DNA from 2 places in the Exiguobacterium sp. BMC-KP genome. Region 2 is predicted to be linked to the other one. Evidence: riboswitches for the same ligand, from Rfam matches in the RefSeq annotation. Region 2 holds a riboswitch; the other holds the start of a gene.
What was found. A riboswitch is a leader RNA that binds a small molecule or an ion and turns the genes downstream of it on or off. The one in region 2 is predicted to bind lysine.
Positions count from the first base shown of each region.

Region 1: linked by a shared signal. The riboswitch ahead of ADM98_RS01960 (Na+/H+ antiporter NhaC family protein) and the one ahead of ADM98_RS03730 (aspartate kinase) in region 2 are both predicted to bind lysine.

Region 1 is NZ_LGIW01000012.1:81,879-85,080, forward strand. Features, by position in the region: gene htpG (molecular chaperone HtpG) at 1-305, shown strand, start outside; gene ADM98_RS01960 (Na+/H+ antiporter NhaC family protein) at 372-1,955, opposite strand; lysine riboswitch at 2,067-2,245, opposite strand; gene ADM98_RS01965 (hypothetical protein) at 2,338-3,075, opposite strand; gene ADM98_RS01970 (heme oxygenase) at 3,198-3,202, opposite strand, start outside.
Region 2 is NZ_LGIW01000013.1:175,700-178,901, reverse strand. Features, by position in the region: gene argH (argininosuccinate lyase) at 1-909, shown strand, start outside; lysine riboswitch at 980-1,157, shown strand; gene ADM98_RS03730 (aspartate kinase) at 1,270-2,469, shown strand; gene ADM98_RS03725 (aspartate-semialdehyde dehydrogenase) at 2,483-3,202, shown strand, end outside.

The sequences.
Region 1 (3,202 bases), on a different contig from region 2:
AAGTCAAAGCATCGACGCGTCTAAAATCTCATCCCGTCTGTTTTGCGACAGACGGCGCCGTCTCGATCGAGATGGAGAAAATCCTTAAGGCAATGCCGAATAACGAAGGAGTAGAGGCGGTCAAGATTCTCGAATTGAACCCGTCACACGCAGTGTTCCAATCCCTTGAAACAGCGTATCAAAACGATCGTTCGAAATTCGAACACTATACAAAATTAATGTATCAGCAAGCGTTGCTTGTTGAAGGACTTCCGCTTGAAGACCCAGTAGCGTTCGCAAATGATGTGTGTTTATTGATGGTGTGAAACGAATGAGTATAAGAAAAGGCATTGGATGCGCGCATCCAATGCCTTTTTTCGTACAGTGTTACATTAATCCGTCTGTAAATCCGAAGCGGTTTCTCCTTTTTTCGAGAGAACGTTTAAGACGACGACGAAGAGTGCGAATGTGACAAGAGCTCCGATGAAACCGAAGACCGAAGACTCCGTGAAACCGATGACTAAATAACCAACAGCGGCAGTAACTGCACCGACTAGCGCATACGGTAACTGTGTCGTGACATGATCGATATGATGGGATCCAGCCCCAGTCGAACTGAGAATTGTCGTATCAGAAATCGGTGAACAATGGTCACCGAAGACAGATCCGGCAAGAACAGCAGCAAGCGTCGGTAACAAGAGAGAAGCGTCGACCGCCATGACGAGATCCGCACCGATTGGCAACATGATCCCGAATGTGCCCCAACTTGTTCCTGTCGAGAATGCCATCAAGCCGGCAATTAAGAATAATAAGAACGGCAAGTACGAAGCAGAAATCGAGTTGCTAACGAAACTTGCGAGATAGTCACCTGTTTTCATATCACCGATGACAGCGATGATCGTCCAAGCGAACAACAGGATGACGACTGCCGGCCACATCGAACGCATACCAGCAACGATGCTTGCACGGTAATCGCGTCCCGGAATCTTCCGTCCGATCAACATCAGGAAAGCAACGATTAAACTAATGACAACACCAGCGACGAGTGAACGTGTGACATCTGTTGCTTCAAACGCGCCGATCAAAGTGAACGGGCGATTGTCGGCTGCAAGTGCCTGAGCACCTGTTCCGAGTAACGCGCTGATCGTAGCTATGACGAGAACAACGATTGGAACGACGAGATCCCGAACTTTTCCGTTCGTGTGTTCCTTGACCTCTTTTGCCATCCCCATCGGTGTGCCTTTTGAGGCATCGAAGAGTTCACCTTTTGCAGCACGGCGTTCGTGTTGTTTCATCGGTCCGACAGAGATGCCAGAGTAAGCGATGTAAAGTGTTAACAGAAGAGCAAAGATTGCATAGAAGTTCATTGGAACGATCATCATGAAGGCGCTAAACGCCGAGTAATCCGTAATCGAGTGCGTCGTTAAGATACCAGCAATGATGGAGATGATAAATGCTCCCCAGCTTGAAAGCGGACTGATGACACAGACAGGTGCAGCCGTTGAGTCAATCAAATAGGCAAGTTTTGCACGTGATACACCACGACGATCCGTAAGCGGACGACTGACGTTTCCGACGGCGAGACTATTGAAGTAGTCATCGATGAAGATCAAAATTCCGAGGCCGAATGCGACCAAACGAGCACCACGTGCCGTTTTGACGTGCGTTGCTGCCCATTCTCCGAAAGCTCGTGCACCACCTGACGTTTGGATCAACGTCGAAAGGACACCAAGCAATAACAAGAAGACAAGCAATAAGACGTTCCATTCGTTCAAGGCACCATCTGCCCAAAATAGGCTGAAGATGTTCTTACCAAGATAGGTCACCGTATCGATCGGGTTAAAACGGTGGAGTAGTAGGGCACCGACGAGAATGCCGACACCTAGCGAAAGAACGACCTTGCGCGTAAAGATTGCCAACAAGATAGCTAATAAAGCAGGTACAAGGGCGATGATGGAATCTGAATAGTTGACCATAAAAAATATCCTCCTCTTTAATAAATAACTTAAAGATGAGACCCCGCGGCATAAAAAAAGCAAGGGCACCGGCAACAAAGCCGACACCCTCGCTGGATGCGTCTTTCTTAGCCGAATTGGAGCGCTCCATACAACTGCTATGTATGGCAATCGATCGGGTGTTTCCCGAATCGACCAACGACGATATGTTGGACACATATTATCATTTCGGCGATGTCACCTTTCCTGTAGTCGTCTTCGTTGTCATCCTCGGACCAAGTACTGATTGAAATCGCGCCTCTACCTCATCGATAGAATAGTCATATTCTGTTCTTATGGACACTTTATCATGTATTTCAGAAGCGATTCAACCATATATTCTGATAATTTAAGATAAAGTTATTTATTCGGCAAAATGTTGAATAAGCTGTTTCATTAAGTACGGTTGATTCTCTTCAAACTGTTTTTTTCGATGACCGTTTGCACCAGAGGGATGAGGGAAGCCGGAAAGAAGCTGATGCTGTTCAATTCGTCCGTCATGAATCAAGCTACGAATTTGTGCTTCGACGACACGACCGAGCGGAATCAACAGCGCTGATTCATGTAATTGATTGATCTCAGCAACGAAATGTTCCTCTGCATAGTGTCTCAACAAAGGACTACGATTGATTTTCGGTTGATGCCCTGAATAATTTTTTTCTCGATAAAAGACGGGTTGTTTTAATAACGACGTCGGATGCAGTAATTGCTGATGTTGATGAAATAAGGTAGCCGTCGTCTCGATTCCGAGTAATGCTGGAAGTTCGAGTGTATCAAGCATTTGGACGAGGTTGCGTCGCATCGTTCCAGCAAAGCTTGCCGTATATTTGACGAGGCGTGCCGTCTCTTCCAATGAAACGCTATGATGAAGTACATCCGTCGCTTCTTCGAAAGCGATTCGCATCTGTTCAAATCCTGGTGTGATCCCGATGATGACGACTTTTGCTTTGGTATTGACGTACTCACCAATCGGAGAATAATAAACGGTCAGTTCGTTCTCCTGTTGCAATAAAAAGGCATCCGTCCATAATTCATCACGTCGTAATGTACGGTCGTCAGGTAAGGCACGAATAGCATGTTCAAATATAGTTAACGAATTCATGTAAGATCCTCTCTCTCTGTAATGGCATTATGATAACAAATAATACCATTTGAGACAATTAAACCCTTTCTCTTTTTTTTATACAGGTACATAAAAAGGACTCATATCGAGTCCTTCTTGGTTTATT
Region 2 (3,202 bases):
TTGCAACGGGCGCAACCGATCTCTCTTGCCCATCACTTGCTTGCGTACTTCTGGATGTTTGAACGGGACGTCGAACGGTTGACGGACAACCAAAAACGGATTCGGAAATCACCGCTTGGAGCAGGAGCGCTCGCTGGGACGACATTTCCGATTGATCGTTTCCGGTCTGCGGAGTTGCTCGGGTTTGAGTCGATCTATCCGAACAGCCTCGATGCGGTCTCTGACCGGGACTTCGTCATCGAATACCTCGGGATCGCCTCGACCGTCATGATGCATCTATCTCGTTTTTGTGAAGAGATCATCATCTGGGCGTCGCAAGAATTCGGCTTCATCGAGTTGTCCGATGCCTTCTCGACAGGGTCGAGCATGATGCCACAAAAGAAAAATCCTGATTTCGCGGAATTGATTCGTGGGAAAACAGGGCGTGTCTATGGCAATCTAATGGGCTTCTTGACGACGATGAAGGCATTACCACTCGCTTACAACAAAGACATGCAAGAGGATAAGGAAGGGGTCTTCGATACAGCAGATACCGTCCTTCAGTCCGTTCAAATCTTCACCGGAATGATTGAATCTGCGACGTTTAAGACAGAAGCGCTCAAGAAGGCGACAATGCAAGATTTCTCGAATGCAACGGAACTCGCTGACTACCTTGTGACGAAAGGCATACCATTCCGGGAAGCGCATGAGATCGTGGGAAAAGCCGTCCTTTATTGTGTACAGAATGACTGTTTCCTAAAAGATTTGAACCTTGAGACGTATCAAACATTCCATCCTGATATCACAGACGACGTCTATCCGCTTCTCGATCCGGTTCAAGCAGTAGCGCGCCGGACTAGCTACGGCGGTACAGGGTTTGCTGCCGTTTCAGAGCAACTCGAACTCGCGAAACAACATCTTGCAAATTGACGAATTTTGAAAAAAATCAGCCAAATGACTGGATTTAACAAAAGATGTCTGCTATAACTGTAACTAACAACCGACAGATAGAGGCGCGGATGACATGAGTAGCATCATTCTTGAAGGCAAGCATGCCGAATGATGTGAAAGGGGAAGTCCGCCGAAGTGAACGAGAAGATGCTTACTCTTGTTTGCTGGTACAACGGTTAAGATCCGTTGTACTGCCGAAACCGATGTTTCGGAGCGCTATCTTACGTAAAAGAACGAATGACTTTGTCTTCGTTTGTCCGATCGTGATAACGACGGGCCGTAGGAACGCTCCTACCGGCCCGTCGTTTTTTTCTGTATCGGGACAAAGGAGATAGGATTGTGACAACTGTACTTAAATTTGGTGGAAGCTCGGTTGCGACTGTCGAACAGATTCAGTCTATTGCGAATTATTTGAAGAGTCGCGCAGCCGAAGGTGAAAAACTCGTCGTCGTCGTTTCGGCGATGGGCAAGATGACAGATTCTTTAATCGCTCAGGCGCAAGCCATTACGGATCGCCCCGAGCGGCGAGAACTCGATCGTCTGCTTGCCATCGGAGAAGAACAGACGATTTCATTACTCAGCATCGCCCTTAACTCGCTCGGCGTCAAAGCGTTATCGCAAACTGGCGCACAAGCAGGAATCAGCACGATGGGCGTGCATACGAAAAGTAAGATCAAACAGATCGATGGAGATCTGTTACGACAAAAACTCGAAACGTACGATGTTGTCATCGTTGCTGGGTTCCAAGGTGTCAACGAACTCGGTGACGTGACGACACTCGGACGAGGCGGATCGGATACGACGGCAGTTGCTCTTGCGGCAGTGCTCGATAAACGGTGCGAAATCTATACCGATGTCGACGGTGTCTACACGGCTGATCCACGAATCCATGCCGCGGCTCAGCCGATCCCCCACATCTCATATGACGAGATGATGGAGATGAGCGCCCTCGGGTCGAAGGTTATGGAAATGCGGAGTGTCGAGTTAGGAAAAAAATACGGCGTACACATCTTCGTCGGGAAAACACTTGAATCGAAAAGGGGAACATGGATCATGGAAGCGACGGAAACAATGGAACAAAAAGCGGTAACGAGTGTCAGCGTCACGAAGAACGTCTTGACGGTGTCAATCAAACACGTACCGCAAACAAATGCAGCAGTAGCTGATATCTTCGAACTGTTATCCAATCGCCACGTCAACATCGACATGATCAGTCAAACGACGTTCGACAGTGACATTTTCTTATCGTTCTCATGTCCACTCGATGAAGAAGAATTCCTCGATGAAGCCTTAAAAGACATCATGGATCGCTTTACGACAGTGAAGGTCGACCGCCATAACCAACACGCAAAATTATCTGTCGTCGGAATCGGGATGCGGGATGCAACAGGTGTTGCTTCGAAGTTGTTCGCAATTTTCCGAGCAGAGAACATTCCATTCTATCAAGTTACGACTTCAGAAATTAGTATCTCATACACGATTGCACAAGCAGACATTGAACGAACGGTTGCAGCGATTGCAAACGCGTTCGAGTTATAAGGAGGAGAACAGGATGTATCATGTAGCAGTCATTGGAGCAACCGGCGCGGTCGGTCAAAAAATGTTACAAGTACTAGCAGAACTGGACTTCCCGGTCAGCCGCTTATCCGCTTACGCTTCTGCTCGTTCAGCAGGGAGCACGGTACAGTACAAAGGAGAAGACATTACGATCCAAGCATTGACACCAAGTATCACGGAAGACGGGATCGACGTCGCGTTGTTCGCGGCGGGCGGGACGATCAGTGAGCAATATGCACCGTTATTAGCTGAAAACGGAACGCTCGTCGTCGATAACTCGAGTGCCTTCCGGATGCAGGAAACGATTCCACTCGTCGTACCAGAAGTTAATCCACAAGCGATTCAAGCAACGGACCGTTTGATCGCGAATCCGAACTGTTCGACGATTCAATCGGTCGTCGCATTAGCGCCGCTCCAGTCACTGGGATTCGAGCGTGTTAACTATACGACGTACCAGGCTGTATCTGGTTCAGGTCAAAAAGGGATCGAGGACTTGGCACGCGGGGCACGCGGAGAAGAACCCGTCAATTATCCGCACCCGATTCACGATAACATCTTGCCGCATATCGATGTGTTCCTAGAAAACGGTTATACGAAAGAAGAGCAGAAGATGATTGACGAAACACGGAAAATCTTCAATCTTCCAGCATTACCGGTCAGTGCGACGTGTGTTCGTGTTCCAGTCACGAATTCTCACTCGGTTGCGATTAACGTT